Regions from separate parts of the Streptomyces sp. NBC_00989 genome, predicted to be linked through region 2. Evidence: riboswitches for the same ligand, from Rfam matches in the RefSeq annotation. Region 2 holds a riboswitch; each other region holds the start of a gene.

Region 1 (4,134 bases), 4.0 Mb from region 2:
CCAGCCTCGACAACGACGGGGGCGAGGCCCTGGAGCTGCTGCGTGCCGACTCCGCCGTGTGGACGCTGCCCGAGCGCGAGGGGTGGCGGCTGTCGCAGTTGCACGGGCGGTGGGCCGCCGAGTCGCGGCTGGTGCGTTCCGACCTCACCTACGGTGAGAAGGTCATCGGCAGCCGGCGCGGCCACACCGGGCACCAGCACCTGCCCTGGGTCGCCCTCGACACCGACGCGACCGAGGAGCGCGGCGAGGTCTACGGCTGTGCCCTCGGCTGGTCGGGGTCCTGGCGGATCGCCGTGGCCCAACTCCCGGACGCGCGCGTGCAGATCGGCGGCGGCGCCGGGTACGACGACTCCGGGCTGCTGCTCCTCGCGCCGGGGGAGTCCTTCACGACCCCCGTCTTCGCTGGACTGTGGAGCGACGCCGGGTTCGGCGGCGCCAGCCGCACCTGGCACGCGTACCAGCGGACGTACGTCATCCCGGACGCGGACCAGGACCGGCCGGTGCTCTACAACTCCTGGGAGGCCACGCAGTTCGACATCTCCGAGGAGCAGCAGGAGACGCTCGCGCGGCGTGCGGCGGCGGTCGGGGTCGAGCTGTTCGTGGTCGACGACGGCTGGTTCGGGAAGCGCACCAGCGACCGTGCCGGGCTCGGTGACTGGACCCCCAACCCGGACCGCTTCCCCGCCGGCCTCAAGCCGCTCGCCGACCGTGTCCACGCGCTGGGCATGCAGTTCGGCATCTGGGTCGAGCCCGAGATGATCAACCCGGACAGCGACCTGTACCGCGCGCACCCCGACTGGGTGCAGTACCAAGAGGGGCGAAAGCGGACGGAGTTCCGCAATCAGCTCGTTCTGAACCTGGCCCGCGAGGATGTCCAGGAGTACCTCTGGGAGCAGCTCGACGGGCTGCTCTCCAGTGCCCCCATCGACTACGTGAAGTGGGACTTCAACCGCTGCTTCACGGATGCCGGGTGGCCGGGTGACGCCTATCCGCAGCGCCTCTGGGTCGACCATGTGCGCGCCCTGTATGCCCTGTTCGACCGGTTGCGGGCGGCCCACCCGGGCGTGGCCTTCGAGTCCTGCTCGGGCGGCGGCGGCCGGATCGACCTCGGCATCATGAGCCGCACGGACCAGGTGTGGACCTCGGACAACACCGACCCGCTCGACCGGCTCGCCATCCAGCACGGCTTCAGCCAGATCCACCCCGCGCGCGTGATGGCCGCGTGGGTCACCGACAGCCCGAACACCCAGCTCAACAACCGGGTCAGCAGCCTGCGTTTCCGGTTCGTGAGCGCCATGGCCGGAGTCCTCGGGGTGGGCGGCGACCTCTCGGAGTGGACCGAGGAGGAACTCGCCGAGGCCCGCCGATGGGTCGACCTCTACAAGGAGATCCGGCCGCTCGTCCAGCACGGCGACCTCCACCGGCTGCGCCCGCCGCGCGGCGGCCTGAGCGCCGTGCAGTACGTGCGCGGCGACGAGACCGTCGTCCTCGCCCTGCTCCAGGCGCAGCACTACGGTGAGCCGCTGCCTGCGCTCCGGCTGCGCGGACTCGACCCGACAGTGTCGTACGAATGCCTCGAAACGGGCGAAGTCCACCGGGGTGCCGTCCTGTTGCACCACGGGCTGCGGACGGGGCTGCAAGGTGACCTTGATGCGACGGTTCTCCGCCTGCGTCGCATCTGATCCCTCTGTCCTAATTGCAGCCTTCGTGCCAACTCGCTCTGGAATAAAGGAACCTGAGAGTTGCGTACGTGAGCAGCGTCATATTCGTGACCGTGCGTCGTTCGTCATGTGCACGTAATTGACGTGCTCTTACAGGGGAATTGAGGGGTTGAGTCCGGTGGGAATTCACGGAGGGTGACTGTGAATTCCCACAGGGAGTCGCAAGGAACGCAAATCCGTGGAACCTCCTGCTTGTCCCTTTGCGTCTTCCTCGCTTACGTTCGCCACCAATCCGGACGGACGCCCAATCCTGCCGCCGACCGGACTCCGCACACACCCACCCGTATGCGGCAGGAGCGGGGGACCCACAGGTAAGACGCCTGTTCCGGTCTCCGGAACGGGCTTGGGGTTTAGCCGCGACCAGCGCGCGGCCGGGCATCTCCAGCCCGCACCCGACAGCTCACCTCGCAGGCGCCGGAGAGGAATTCGTCATGCCCGCGAAGGGTAAGCACCGCCGCCCGAAGTCCCAGCGTCTCTCTCGCTCGATGGCCGTAGCCGGAACCGGCGGCGCCGCACTCGCCCTTCCGCTCATGGGGGCCACCGGCGCCCATGCCGCGACCACGACTTCCGCTCCGGAAAAGGCGGTTCAGTCCGTTCCGGCGACCGAGAAGACGGTCACGGAGCAGGCCGCCGCGAAGACCGTCTCGAAGGCCTCGGGCGTCAAGACGTATTCGGTGAAGGCCGGCGACTGGCTCGCGAAGATCGCCGAGCAGCAGGACGTCACCGGTGGCTGGAAGAAGATCTACCAGGACAACCGCGAGGTCATCGGCAGTGACCCGTCGCTGATCCACCCGGGCCTGAAGCTCTCCCTCGGCGAGAAGGCCACGACGGGCGGGACGAGCGGGACGGACACGACCAAGTCGTCCAACTCGTCCAAGTCGTCCGGCTCTTCGACTTCCTCGTCCTCTTCGTCTTCCTCCTCGAAGAGCACATCGGCCTCGCAGAGCGACGACAGCACCAGCACCTCCAGCGGCTACACCCTCCCCGTGACCGGTGCCACCATCGGCACCGGCTACCACGTCGCGGGCAGCATGTGGTCCAGCGGCTACCACACCGGCGTCGACTTCGTCGTCCCGACCGGCACCACCATCAAGGCCATAGCGGCGGGCACGGTCGTCTCGGCGGCCTACGACGGCGCGTACGGCAACGAGGTCGTCATCCGGCACGCGGACGGCGAGTACTCGCAGTACGCCCACATGTCGCAGCTGTCCGTCTCGGCCGGCCAGACCGTGACCGAGGGCCAGCAGATAGGCCTCTCCGGCGCGACCGGCAACGTGACCGGCCCGCACCTCCACTTCGAGATCAGGACCACGCCGTACTACGGCTCGGACGTGGACCCGGTCGCCTACCTCCGCTCGCACGGCGTCACCGTCGGCTGACACCAGGCCCCGACGCCTGCCTCGCGCCATCGAAGGCCGGACCCAGATCCTCGGGTCCGGCCTTCGGGCATAGCAGTTGGGGGGTCAACGCCCCTGATCAGAGGCTTATTCCGACTTTGGACAACACTTTACAAGTGGCTTATCTCACCGTCCGTCAACCCCTTATTACGATCGCGTAGGTCACACCCCAGGGTGAATTATGGTTGCCGTGGCTAACGATTCGAAGAGTGACAACAGATCAGTGATCGGGTCGTACGTGGCGCTGGGGGACAGCTTCACCGAGGGCGTCGGCGACCCAGGGCCCGACGGGGCGATGGTCGGCTGGGCCGACCGGTTCGCGGTACTGCTCGCGGACCGGCAACCCGAGGGCGACTTCGAGTACGCCAACCTCGCGGTACGCGGCAAGCTGCTCGACCAGATCGTGGCCGACCAGCTCACCCGGGCCAAGGAGATCGGCCCGGACCTGGTCTCCTTCTGCGCCGGCGGCAACGACATCATCCGTCCCGGCACCGACCCCGACGAGGTCGCCGAGCGCTTCGAACGCGCGGTCGCCGACCTCACCGGAGCCGTCGGCACCGTCATGGTGACGACCGGCTTCGACACCCGTAACGTGCCCGTCCTCAAGCATCTGCGCGGCAAGATCGCCACCTACAACGGACATGTGCGGGCCATCGCCGACCGGTACGGCTGCCCGGTGCTCGACCTCTGGTCCCTGAAGACGGTCCAGGACCGGCGGGCCTGGGACGGCGACCGGCTCCACCTCTCTCCCGAGGGGCACACGCGCGTGGCGCTCCGCGCCGGCCAGATCCTCGGCGTCGAGGTCCCGGCCGACCCGGACCAGCCCTGGCCTCCGCTGCCGCGGCGCGGCCCGCTCGACATCCGGCGCGACGACGTCCACTGGGCGCGCGAGTACCTGGTGCCGTGGATCGGACGCCGGCTCCGGGGCGAGTCCTCCGGGGACCATGTCGAGGCGAAGGGCGCATTGTCTCCGGACGACATCAAGATGCGGATCGAGCGGGTGGCCTGACGGGATG
Region 2 (4,134 bases):
TATGTGCGAGCCGGCGGGCGCCTCCCCGGCGATCCCACGCCCGACCCCGGCCTCGGCGCCGGCCCGGCTCCCCACCCCGAGGGCGAGGGCCGACGGATCTCCTACGCCCGCACCTTCGTCCACCGGCTGCCGGCGCTGCTGCTGATCGTCGGGGGGTTCTACGACTACTTCACCCCGCAGGACTTCACCGCGGCCCCGTTCTTCACCGCCGCCCCGCTGGTCGCCGCCCCGCTCTACTCGCGGCGCGGCACCGTGCTCACCGGCCTGGCCTCCGTCGTCGTCGTCCTCGCGATCCACATCAGGCTCGGCATCGTCCTCCACACCGACGCGATCACCGAGGCGGCCACCGTCGCGACGGTCGCGGTCCTCGCCGTGCTCATCAACGCCCTGGTCCGCCGCAGCAGCGAACAGCTCGCCTCCGCGCGCGAGATCGCCGAGGCCGCCCAGCGCGCCGTACTGCCCGAACCGGCCGAGCGGATCGGCGGGTTCGAGATCGCGGCCCGGTACGAGGCGGCGCAGGAGGGCGCGTTCATCGGCGGTGACCTGTACGCGGTGCAGGACACCCCGCACGGCGTACGGCTGGTCGTCGGCGACGTGCGCGGCAAGGGCATGGGCGCGGTCGCCGCCGTCGCCGTGGTCATCGGGGCGTTCCGGGAGGCCGCCGAGCAGGAGGCGACCCTGGAGGCGGTCGCCCAGCGGCTGGAGCGGGCGCTGGCGCGGGAGGGCACCCGGCGCGACGGGCTCGACGCGTTCGAGGGGTTCACCACGGCCGTCCTCGCCGAACTCCCGCACGGCGACGGCGTCGTACGGATCGTCGACCGGGGCCACCCGCCGCCGCTGCTCCTGCACGAGGACGGCACCGTACGCACGTTGCAGGTCCAGGAGCCCGCACTGCCCCTGGGAATGGGCGAGTTGGGGGTCTGGCCCGACCGCGCCGAGGAGTTCGCGTTCCCGGGCGGGGCCACCCTCCTCGTGCACACCGACGGGCTGTCCGAGGCGCGCGACGCCCGCGGTGTCTTCTACGACCCCGGGGAGCGGCTGGCCGGCCGGACCTTCCGTAGCCCCGAGGCGCTGCTCGGCATCCTCGCCAAGGAGGTGCGCCGGTACTCCGGGGGCTGGATGACGGACGACATGGCGATGATCGCCGTACGCCATCCATGACCGTTGTCACCAGGGGTGACCGGGTGAGCGCCCTCCGCATAGCAACTGACATCCCGTCAATACCTGTGGGAATTCTGAGACTTGGCCAACTCGCCCGTTTTTCGCCGGTGGTGGGCCGTTCGTCCAGCAAGGAAAGGTTAATGATCAAGCCGAACAGCTTGGAAACGGGCGCCCGTGTCTATTAACGTTCGATAACGCAGCGCGGTCGTCCCAGCCGTCACAAGAGATGGCTCCGTGCGCACGCGCCGAATCCTGAAAGGGAACCGGGGAACCACCACCTTGGGGTGAATCGCTCGTCAACTGCCGTGGAGACACGGCCGGTTTACGCGCGTAGGAGACCTTCCTGCTCCGAACCCGTCAGCTAACCCGGTAGGCGAGAAGGAAGGAAAGGAGCACGCCCACGTGGCGTCCAACCAGGCTGCCCCAGAAGCCCCTGTCGTCTACGGCGGTTACCGCCCCGACGAGGGCCCCTGGGAGGAGTGGAATCCCAGCGCGGAGACCGTTCTTCCCAACCGCGGCAAGCACCGTGTCGCCAAGCAGCGTGGTGGCGGAGGATTCGCCCGCAGCTCCACCGTCCTGGGCGTCGGTGTCATAGCCGCCGTGAGCGCGGGCGGTATGGCCAGCGCCAACACCGGCAAGCCGCCGGTCTCCATCTCCATGCCCGACCTGCCCTCCGTGGGCCACCTGCTGGACGACTCCTCCAGCAGCACCCCCAAGGGTTCCGCGACCGCGCTCAGCAGCGTCGGCGTGACCACCACCGAGACCGCCAAGGGTGCCTCGGACGCGGGCGAGCTGCTGCGCAACCGGATCATGGCGCAGGCCGAGTCGCAGCAGGTGCAGGTCGACGGCAAGTCGAAGGCCGCCGTCGAGGCCGCCGTCGCCAAGCAGGTCGACGACGCCGCCGCCAAGGCCGAGAAGGACGCCGCGAAGAAGGCCGCCGACGCGAAGAAGGCCGCGGAGGCCGCCGCCAAGAAGAAGGCCGAGGCCGCGAAGCTCGCCGAGCTGGCCAAGCAGTACACGCTGCCGGTCGGCTCGTACACGATCACCGGCACCTTCGGCCAGGCCGGCTCGATGTGGTCCTCCGGGTACCACACCGGCCTCGACTTCGCCGCTCCCACCGGCACGCTGATCAAGGCCATCCACAGCGGCACGGTCACCGAGGCGGGCTGGGCCGGGTCGTACGGCTACCGCACGATCCTCACCCTCGACGACGGCACCGAGCTGTGGTTCTGCCACCAGTCCTCGATCAACGTCAGCGTCGGGCAGAAGGTCTCCACCGGCGAGGTCATCGGCCGCGTGGGCGCGACCGGCAACGTGACCGGGCCGCACCTCCACCTGGAGGTGCACATCAACGGCGCCGCCACCGCGAGCGACCCGGCGCCCTGGCTGCGCAGCAAGGGCCTCAACCCGTAAGGGTCTGGAATATCCGGTTCCGGTCCGGCTGTTGAAGAGGGTCATGACTTCTCTTCGCAAGCTGGGCCGGTCCGATCTCGAGGTCTTCCCGCTCTCCCTCGGCGGCAATGTCTTCGGCTGGACCGCCGACGAGGCGACCTCCTTCGCCGTGCTCGACGCCTACGCGGCCGCGGGCGGCAACTTCGTCGACACCGCCGACTCGTACTCGGCGTTCGCGCCGGGCAACCAGGGCGGCGAGTCCGAGACGATCATCGGCAAGTGGGTCAAGGCCCGCGGCAACCGCTCCGACGTCGTCATCGCCACCAAGGTCAGCCAGCACCCCGACTTCCCGGGCCTGAGCGCCGCCAACATCAGGGCCGCCGCGGACGCCTCCCTGCGCCGCCTGGACACCGACCACATCGACCTCTACTACACCCACTTCGACAAGGTCGAGGTGCCGGTCGAGGAGATCATCGGCGCGCTGGACGAGCTGGTGAAGGCGGGCAAGGTGCGGCACATCGCCGCCTCCAACATCACCCCCGAACGCCTGCGGGCCTCCCTCGACTTCTCCGAGCGCGAGGGCCTGGCCCGCTATGTCGCCCTCCAGCCCCACTACAACCTGGTCTCACGCGACACCTACGAGGGCGAGCTGAGCGAGCTCGCCGCGCAGGAGGGCCTGGCCGCGATCCCGTACTTCGCGCTGGCCGCCGGCTTCCTCACCGGCAAGTACCGCCCCGGTACGACGGTCGACAGCCCGCGGGCGGGGCGCGCGGCGCAGTACCTCGAATCGGAGCGCGGCCAGAAGGTGCTGACCGCCCTCGACGAGGTCGCCCAGGCCCACGAGGCCCCCGTGGCGACGGTGGCCCTCGCCTGGCTCGCCGCCCAGCCCACGGTCGCGGCCCCGATCGCCTCCGCCCGCACGGTCGACCAACTCCCCGCACTGCTGGGCGTGGCCGAACTGAAGCTGACGGACGCGGAGATCGCCCGCCTCACGCAGGCGTCGGCCTAAGGGTCGTAGGGGTCGGCCTACGGGTCGTACGGGTCGGCCTACGGGTCGTACGGGTCGCCAGGGTGGCCGTCAGGACCGGTACGGGTTGGACAGGGGCGTCCCGTACGCCCCGTACACCGGCGGCCACGGCGGCACCACCACCGGCACCGGCGGCGCCGTCCGCCGCGCCGCGAAGTCCAGCGCGGGCCGTGCCACCTCCCGCCGCAGCCACAGCTCGTGCAGCAACTCCCTTTCCCGTACGACGAAGTCGGCGCCGGCGCGGCCCCGCGCGGCCCGGTGCCGCAGGAACGCCAGGGAGGTCGCGTACGCCTCGTACTGGGCGACCGAGCGGGCCGCCGGTCTGCCGAGGCGGTGGCGGGCGTACTCGCGGGCCAGCCGCCGCGCCTTCATCGAGCCGAGGACGAAGGGTTCGGCCGGGGTCAGCCAGCCCGCGTAGACGTAGGCGGGCAACTCCTCGCGGACACTGCGCAGTTCGCGTTGCCGGGTCCAGACCGCGAGCCAGGTCAGCAGGCCGAACATGGGGACCATGAAGACGCCGTAGACCTCGAAGAAGCCGTACTGGCCGAACGTCG
Region 3 (4,134 bases), 3.5 Mb from region 2:
GTGCCGCGCTGGCGGCGCTCACCCTGCTGCGGCGCGAACCCGAGCGGGCTGCCCGGGCCCGCGCCGTGGCGAGTGAGCTGCACGTGCGTCTCACCGCCGCGGGTCTGGAAGCGGTACGTCCGGACGCCGCGGTGGTGTCGGTGCGTGCGCCGTCCCCGGAGGCGGCCGTGCAATGGGCGGCCGACTGCCGTACGGCAGGGCTGGCCGTGGGCTGCTTCCGTCCTCCTTCCGTGCCCGACGGCATCTCACGGCTCAGGCTGACCGCCCGAGCGGACCTCTCCGGGGCCGAGATCGAACGCGCTGTACGTGTGATCGGCGAGACGCGACCATGAGTCGGCGTGACACGGTCGTGCGTCGCTGACAGGCGGAACGGTCAGTGGAACGTGGCGAGGAAACCCGTCCAGCTCTCGGGGGAGAAGAGCAGGGCGGGTCCTTGCGGGTCCTTCGAGTCGCGTACGGCGAGCAGCCCCGCGCGGGGGCCTGAGCGCGGACGTGCCGCCTCGACGCAGTTGTTCGCTCCCGTGCTGTAGCTGCTGCGCAGCCACCGCACACCGGACGGTTCAGAACTGGAAGGTACGTTCCGAGGCAGTGCAGACATGGTGCCTCCTTACGCGCCGTCACCTATCCCGGCGATGTAATCCGACGAATCCTCGGGCGAAAGGGCGTGGAACTGAAGGGTGTTGAAGGCCTCGCTGTAGGCCTCTAGGTCTTCTTTCCGTTCGAGGTAGAGGCTACTCGTCAAGTGGTCTAGAACAACCACGTCCAGATCAGAAGTGCTCGGAAAGGAGAAGATAACGAAAGGTCCGGTGATGCCGATGTGTGCTCCTGCGGCGAACGGCAGTACCTGAAGCCTCACTTGGGGCAGCCGGGCGGCCTCCACGAGCCGGTCCAGCTGACGTGCCATCACCCCCGGCCCGCCGACCTCGCGCCGCAGCACCGCCTCGTCGAGGACCACGCTCAGGGCCAGCGGCGGATCCGCGCGCAGCACGTCCTGCCGGGCCAGCCGCACCTGCACCAGCGCGTCGAGCCGCTCGGGCCCGTCGTTGTCGAGGCCTCCCATGGCGGCCCGGGTCACCGCCCGGGCGTACTCGGGCGTCTGGAGCAGCCCGGGGACCACCGAGGTCTCCAGGGTGCGGATCGCGCCGGCCTGTGACTCCAGACTGATGAAGTCCCGGTAGGCGGGCGGCAGTACACCGCGATAGGCGTGCCACCAGTGGTGCCGGCCGCCGCCGCCGTCGGAGCCCGCGAGCACGAGCAGCATGTCCCGATGTTGTGGGTCGCCGACCTGGTAGGCGTCGAGAAGTAACCGGACGTCGGGCGGTTTCACGCCACTGGCGCCGGTCTCGATGCGGCTCACCTTCGACTGGTGCCAGCCGACCAGCCGGGCCGCCTCACCACTGGTGAGCCCCGCCTCCGCACGCAATGCGCGCAGTTCCGCGCCCAGTTTCCGGCGGCGTACCGCGGGACCGTACTGCATGGGTTTCTCCTTACTCCTTCCGAGCCGCCCAAATACGGTCTGGGGTCGCAGAGTTCACCGCTTCGAGCGACAGATATATGCATATCTTGGTGGATCGGCACCGTTACCGACGCGGTAATGGCAGTCTGGCGAAGAAGCACCAGTCCGGGACCGTACTCGAACCATCCGCTCCGTGTCGGACACCGGTCCCGCGGGAAAGGGACGACCGCGCCATGGCAGACCATCTGGAAGCATCCGTCACTCTGCCGAGCGATCCCGCCTCGGTCTCCACCGCCCGCACCTACGTGGTCGGAACCCTGGTGGAATGGGGCCTTCCGGCGGACACGGAGGTCGCCGACACCATCCGCCTCATCGTCTCCGAACTCGCCACCAACGCCGTACAGCACACCTTCGGGCAGTCACCCACCTTTACGGTGGACATCGAGCTGGAGCGTGACGAACGGCTGCGCATCGGGGTCACCGACAGCCATCCCCGGTTCCCGAAACGCCTGCCGGCCGCTGTCCAGCAGGACAACGGCCGGGGCATGGTGATCATTCGCTGGCTGACCGCGGAGTGCGGCGGAAAGCTCAAGGTCCGGCCCACCCTGGAGGGCGGCAAGACGGTCTCCATCGAGGTGCCCTGGACGGTACCGGCCCGGCCGGTGACGGCCGGGGGCCAGCAGGAGCCGTAGAGCGGCGTGGTGAACGTCCCTGGACACCCGAGGGGGTGGCGGCCTGTCAGGTGGCCGCCACCCCCTCGGGAGATTCATTCGGACGGGTCCCAGGACCTGTCCGGCGGATCCTGTCGCAGACGCGGGGCGTGGCACGCACATCTGCCGCGTCGTCGGTTGCCAACGCTCCGCGTTGACGCCCTCCTCCGTCTTGCAGCTGCACGCACCACGCCCCGCTCACCGGCGCCGATCACGCACCGCCGATTTCCTGCGACCTGATCCGCTGGACAGGCCCTAGCTGACCCGGCCGTACCAGACGCTCTTGGTCCAGATCTTCTGCAGCCTCACCACGTCCCCGGTCTTCGGGGCATGCCAGATCTTTCCCTTGCCGGCATAGATGCCGACGTGGTAGACGCTGGAGCCCGAGTGGAAGAAGACGAGGTCCCCGGCCTTGCGGCTCTTGGCCGAGATGTGGTGGGACTTGTTGTACTGCTGGGCCGCCGTACGGGGCAGTTTCTTGCCTGCCTTCTTGTACGAGTACAGCGTGAGCCCCGAGCAGTCGAAGCGGCCCGGTCCGGTGGCCCCGTACCTGTACGGAGCGCCCTTCTTGGACGCCGCGACCTGGAGTGCCTTCGTCGCGGGTGTCGCGGCCGCGGCGTCGGATGCGACGCCCGGTATCACGACGGAACCGCCAACAGCGGCGATGGCGAAAGCCGAGGCCGTACCGGCCCTGACCATCAGCGACGGGACACGATTGAGCGCAGTCATGCGCAACCCTTCGTCAGCCGCCTGTGAAGGATGACCTGTCGGATTCGGGCTGGCGAAGTTGCCCGGCCGCTGACGCGGCTTCACCCCAAGGGCTGCTCGACCCGGTCATGGCGTGACCGTCCCGGCGACCCGTCGTGCTTGGGTCCTCCACTCCTGCCGATGCAATCCTGTCGACCTGTCATCCGGGTGGCGGCAGGACTCGGCGTCCGCCCGGATCGCCCCGCCGCTGCGGCGGGGTCTTGTCGTCAGACAGGGATCTTGACCTATTGATGTCTGAAAATCCCAACGGAATCGGGGATTTGTGGGGTTACTCACCACTCACCCGTTCGGGTGGACACCGGGATGTTCGAATAGGTGTCGAGGGGGTCAAATGCCCCCGGACCAGCGCCGGAACGCCCCACCGCTCCCCCTGGACTACGCGCGTTGCGCAACCCCAACGGCCTTGTCGAAGGAGGGGCGTCTACTCCGAACGGGGGTACGCCGTTTGGTCCGTTTCGACTCGGTCCCGGACGCGCCTTCGGCGAGACGCGTCCGCCCGGGACGGCTCCGCGTCCCTCAACTGTCGGAGGGTGCGGGGAGGGTGACGCGCGCCGTGCGGCGCTCCCCGTCCAGCACGCGCAGCGCCCGCGCGAGGGTGGGGGCGTGCAGTTCGGTCTCGCCCCGCTGGTGCATCAGCGCCAGCGCGTCCCGCAGCTCTGCGGCCTTGGCCACGAGCGCCTGGGCGGCCCTCAGTCCACGGTACGTGTCACCGTGGTGCGCCGGGTTGATACGGCCGAGCAGGTCGGCCACATCCAGATAACGGTCGATCAACTCGCCCTCGGCGCGCGTCAGTGCGGGCAACGGCGGCAGTTCCGGCGGCAGCATCGTCGGCTCACTCCCCGCCCGGCTCGGTGAGCGAGGTCTTGCGGGTCGACACGATCCGGTCCACCAGCCCGTATTCCAGGGCCTGTTGGGCATCCATGATCCGGTCCCGCTCGATGTCCGCGCTCACCTGCTCCACCGTCCGGCCCGTGTGCAGGGCCAGCAGCTTCTCCAGTTGGGACCGGGTCCGCGCCAACTCGACGGCCTGGATGGCGAGATCACTCGCCTGACCATGGATCGGCTCGGGGAACGAGGGCTGGTGGAGCACCACCCGCGCACCCGGCAGCGCGGACCGCTTGCCCGGGGTGCCCGCCGCCAGCAGCAGCGCCGCGGAGGTGCCGGCCTGGCCCAGGCAGACCGTCTCCACGTCACACGTGA
Region 4 (4,134 bases), 5.3 Mb from region 2:
CGAGACCACCCGCGCCGAGGTCCTCGACTATCTCCGCGATGTCTCACTGACCTCGCCGCTCAAACGGCAGATCGACTTCACCACCGCCCCGGACGCGGTGTCGAGCGACTTCATGGGCTCGCGCCACGCCTCGATCATCGACGCGGGCGCCACCAAGGTCGACGGCGACAACGCGATCCTCTACCTCTGGTACGACAACGAGTTCGGCTACTCCTGCCAGGTCGTCCGCGTCGTCCAGCACGTCTCCGGGGTCGAGTACCCGACGTATCCCGCACCCGCCGTCTGAGGCCTTCTGCCCCGGCGCGCCGAACGTGTGACGGCCCGGCCACCCCCAAGTCGGGGCGGCCGGGCCGTCGTTGTCACAGACTCGCGCGGACGTGCGTTGCGTCAGCGTGTACTGCGCTTACCTCGGTAGAGCACCACGAATCCGGCGACGAGGAGCAACGCGCCGGCCACCGCGGGCCACAGATTCGCGCCGGTCTCCGCCAGCCCGCCCTCTGCCTGCGGTTGGTTCGGGCCTACGGCGGCGTAGCTCTCCCCGCCCGAGGACGAGTCGGGCGGTGTCGCCACGGGGCTGCCGACCTGGCCGCCGGAGCCGTTGTCCGAACTCCCCTGCGTCTCGGTCGGCTTGGACCCCTCGGTCTTCGTGTCGGCCTTGGGGACCGAGACGGCGGTCGTCAGGTCACCGGGGTCGGTGGTCTGGGTGTCGGTGGGCTCGGAGGCATTGGTCCCGGTGTCCGGGGCGCTCGTCGCGGGATCAGCGGTGGGCTGGTCACCATTGCCGCCGTTACCGCCGTTGCCGCCGTTCCCCTCGTTGCCACCGTTCCCGGCGGGCTCGTCGGACGCGGTGGCCGTGGGCGCCGCCGTAGCGGTGTCGGTGGCCGACGGGGACTCCTGCGGCTCACCGGAACCCCCACCGTTCCCGGAGCCGCCACCCGAACCCGAACCGGAGCCGTCACCGGAACCGGAGCCGTCGCCCGAGCCCCCGGGGTCGTTGTCCGTCCCGGCGCCGCACCTCTTGTCGTCGTTGATGCAGTTGACCATGTCCTTCATCAGGCCCTCGTCGAAGACGTTGATGAAGTCGCCGTGGTCGGTGACGGGCTTGTGCTGCTGCTCGGGGAAGGAGTCCACCGCGAACAGCGGGGTCGTCTTGCCGCCGTCCTGGAGGCTCGGCGCGTCGACGTCGTAGACGATCCGCTGCACCAGCTGCGGAATGGCCTCGAAGCCCGCGGGGCAGGTGCCGTCGGCGGCCTCGAAGGCCACGTGGGTGCGGTGGTTGGCGCTGTCGATGTTGCGGCCGTCCCAGCAGCTCTGGAACTTGAAGGTGCGCACCACGTCGCTGCCCGAGGGGCACAGCGGGTACTTGTCCTTGAGCTGCCGGTCCTCGAACCCGGTGCAGCTCCAGGAGGCGTTGGCGTTGGCCGGGCCGTTCACGAAGGCCTTGGCGTCGCCGGTGATGATGCGCAGGAGGCGCGGCATCGCGACGACCTTGCTCTTCGGGTTTCCGACGAACGTCAGCGTGGCCGCCTTCGCGGTGACGATCTGACCGGAGTTGCCCTCGGTGCCGCCGCCGGGCTTGTCGGCGTCCTGCTCCTGCTTGCCGTTCTGGAGGCGCAACACGGGCCAGTAGTAAGTGGACTTGTCGCCCGGGTTCTCGCAGCTCGTGTCGGCCTTCGCGAGATCGTCGTCGCTGGCGAAGGCGTTGTTCGACTGGTTGCCGATGTAGTCGTGGAAGTGGTGGGCGCCGTTGGTGACTCCGGGCGCGACGATCACGTTGTCGGAGTTGAACAGGCCGTTCTCGTTCACGCCACACGCGGTGACGAACGTGCCGCGGGAGGCGTCGGCCTGGTCCTGCGGAGTGTTCACGTTGGGCTGTACGGAGGTGATGTCCGCGTAGTCCGAGGCGACGGGCCCGTTGGTGGACTGCTGGTTGCCCTGCTGGTCCTGCCCGTCGCCCTGCTGCTGGTCCTGGCCGCCCTGGTCGTCGCCGCCGCCGTCCTGGCCGCCGCTCTGATCGCCGTTCTGGTCACCGTTCGTGGGGGCGATCAGGGTGCAGCCGGCGAGTGCGTCGAGGCCCTCCGGGCGGTCCCCGACACGCGCGATGGCGTCGTCGATCCGTCCGATGGTCGCGGCGCGCTTCTCCTTCAACGGATTCATGATCGCGTTGTCGGCGAAGGAGGCGTCCTGGCGTATGGACTCCGTCGAGTCCTTCAGTTTCTGGTAGGCCTCGGTTATCTGCTGGTCCAGAAGCGCGAGTTGGGTGTCGACGTCGGTCTTCGCCTCGTCGGGGACCGTCGTCAACTGGGTGCCGATGTCCGGGCAGTCGATCGTGGCGCCGTCCGATGCCGCATCCGGAGAGCCTTGCTGGGCAGAATCACCGCCCCAACCACCTTCGGACGCCGACGCGTAGACGTTCGCCGCCACCAGTCCTCCGCCGCCCAGCATCAGGGCGACTGCTGCCATCGTCGCGCGTCGTGCGCCTGTGGGGCGTCTGCGCGTGTTGCGTGCCAAGGAAGTTGCTCCTACGCGTATCGGTCGGCCCGGATCGTCCCGGCATGGAAATCCCCCGTCCCAATACGGAGCCGGACCCCGGTGTGTTCAACCGTCCCAAAAATTCATAGCGACCTCATATGGATCACCCGGCCCGATGGGCCTCATGAGCCCGGGTCACGTTCAGGAGAGGTAAAGGTCACAAAAACGTATCGGACATATCGCGCTTCAACCTTCACACGAGGCACACACGTTGGCTAAGTTGACGCTCAGACCGTACGACCTACTCCGGCGATCAGCGCCGGGCCGCACGGTTTGCGCCGAGTCCGGTGTGTCGCTCGCGACAGCCGGAGCCGAGGACCCAACCGACTTGGGGTGAATCGGCCCAACTGCCCGTTTGGGCAAGGGTCGTAGGGCAATCCTTCCGTGATCGGCCGCCCGAACCCGACAGCTAACTCGGTAGGCGCGTTACGGAAGGAGCACGTCTGCCATGCCGGCAGAACGAAGTACGCGCACCGGAGGCAGTGGCCCCACCGTGGACGACCGACCCAGCCGTGACGAAGTTCAGCGGCGGATCAACTCCCTTTACGACAGGGCCGAGACGGCCACCGGAAACTACAACGCCACACGCAAGATGTCCGGCGGCCCGCGCAAGCGCGTCGAGCCCCGTCCCAGCGCGTCGCGTCCTTCCGACCCCGCCCAAGACGCAGTCACCCGGCAGTTGTTCGACCGCGCTCGCGCCCAACTGGGCCCGACCGTGCCGGCGAAGCTGCCGCCCGGCAGGACTCCCGCCCGCTCGGCGGCACCCCGGCCCGAGCGGTCCGAGCGACGCCCCGAGCCCGAGGGCGGCGGCCGCGCACTCGAGGCGCAGCCCAGCCGAGCCGTGGCCGAACTGACCGCTGGGACCGGCGCACCAGAGTTCGCCGCCCCGCAACTCACCGCGCCTGTCGCGGAGTTGACGGCCGGACCCATCGCCGCACTGCCGCCCGCCGCACCCCAGTTGCCTCAGATGCAGCAGCTGGCTCAGATGCCCCAGCCGACCGTCATCGACCTGCCGCCCGTGCCCGCCATCGAAGTGCCGCCCACGCCCGCCGTACAGCCGCAGCAGTTCGCCGTCGCGGCCGCCCCGGCGCCGGTCTTCGACCCGCTGACCGCGGACCTGGAGCTGCTCCCGTACATCGCCGGACCGCGCACCGAACCCGCTCAGGCGAGTGCCCCCTGGCCGACGCCGGAGACGGCCTGGTCCGCCCCGGAAGCGGCCTGGTCCACCGGGCAGATGCCCATGGTCACCGAGCAGCAGCCGGCCTGGGCCACCGGTCAGATACCTGTAGTTGCCGAACAGCAGCCCGCCTGGTCCACCGGCCAGATGCCCGTGATGACCGAACAGCAGCCGTCTTGGTCAACCGGACAGATGCCCGTGGTCACCGAACAGCAGGCCTGGTCCACCGGGCAGATACCGATGGTGCCCCAGCAGCCCGCCGGCCAGCCCACCTGGTACACCACACCGGAACCGGACTGGCGCCCGCCGCAGCAGGAGTGGCAGCCGACCGCCCCCGCCGCCGAGGTCTCCTTCGCCGCGGCCCCGGCCGTCGCCCCCGAACTCACGCTGCCCACGGCTCCGACGATGGCCCCGGAAATCATCCT

The links. Region 2 has a riboswitch for cyclic di-AMP ahead of OG714_RS27150 (M23 family metallopeptidase). Riboswitches for the same ligand answer to the same signal wherever they lie in the genome.
Region 1: it holds a riboswitch for cyclic di-AMP, as region 2 does, so the genes downstream of both, OG714_RS09375 (peptidoglycan DD-metalloendopeptidase family protein) here and OG714_RS27150 (M23 family metallopeptidase) in region 2, are expected to answer to the same signal.
Region 3: it holds a riboswitch for cyclic di-AMP, as region 2 does, so the genes downstream of both, OG714_RS43040 (C40 family peptidase) here and OG714_RS27150 (M23 family metallopeptidase) in region 2, are expected to answer to the same signal.
Region 4: it holds a riboswitch for cyclic di-AMP, as region 2 does, so the genes downstream of both, OG714_RS03715 (NlpC/P60 family protein) here and OG714_RS27150 (M23 family metallopeptidase) in region 2, are expected to answer to the same signal.

What each region holds. Positions count from the first base shown of each region.
Region 1 covers NZ_CP108728.1:2,154,477-2,158,610, reverse strand. The annotation lists gene OG714_RS09380 (alpha-galactosidase) at 1-1,682, shown strand, start outside; cyclic di-AMP (ydaO/yuaA leader) riboswitch at 1,986-2,148, shown strand; gene OG714_RS09375 (peptidoglycan DD-metalloendopeptidase family protein) at 2,153-3,100, shown strand; gene OG714_RS09370 (SGNH/GDSL hydrolase family protein) at 3,342-4,127, shown strand.
Region 2 covers NZ_CP108728.1:6,132,984-6,137,117, forward strand. The annotation lists gene OG714_RS27145 (PP2C family protein-serine/threonine phosphatase) at 1-1,161, shown strand, start outside; cyclic di-AMP (ydaO/yuaA leader) riboswitch at 1,395-1,552, shown strand; gene OG714_RS27150 (M23 family metallopeptidase) at 1,564-2,574, shown strand; gene OG714_RS27155 (aldo/keto reductase) at 2,618-3,562, shown strand; gene OG714_RS27160 (PrsW family intramembrane metalloprotease) at 3,632-4,134, opposite strand, start outside.
Region 3 covers NZ_CP108728.1:9,592,597-9,596,730, forward strand. The annotation lists gene OG714_RS43020 (8-amino-7-oxononanoate synthase) at 1-332, shown strand, start outside; gene OG714_RS43025 (DUF397 domain-containing protein) at 374-598, opposite strand; gene OG714_RS43030 (helix-turn-helix domain-containing protein) at 608-1,477, opposite strand; gene OG714_RS43035 (ATP-binding protein) at 1,690-2,148, shown strand; gene OG714_RS43040 (C40 family peptidase) at 2,422-2,895, opposite strand; cyclic di-AMP (ydaO/yuaA leader) riboswitch at 2,899-3,078, opposite strand; gene OG714_RS43045 (hypothetical protein) at 3,451-3,759, opposite strand; gene OG714_RS43050 (ATP-dependent Clp protease proteolytic subunit) at 3,767-4,134, opposite strand, start outside.
Region 4 covers NZ_CP108728.1:822,494-826,627, forward strand. The annotation lists gene OG714_RS03705 (glyceraldehyde-3-phosphate dehydrogenase) at 1-286, shown strand, start outside; gene OG714_RS03710 (DUF1996 domain-containing protein) at 388-2,463, opposite strand; cyclic di-AMP (ydaO/yuaA leader) riboswitch at 2,799-2,972, shown strand; gene OG714_RS03715 (NlpC/P60 family protein) at 2,981-4,134, shown strand, end outside.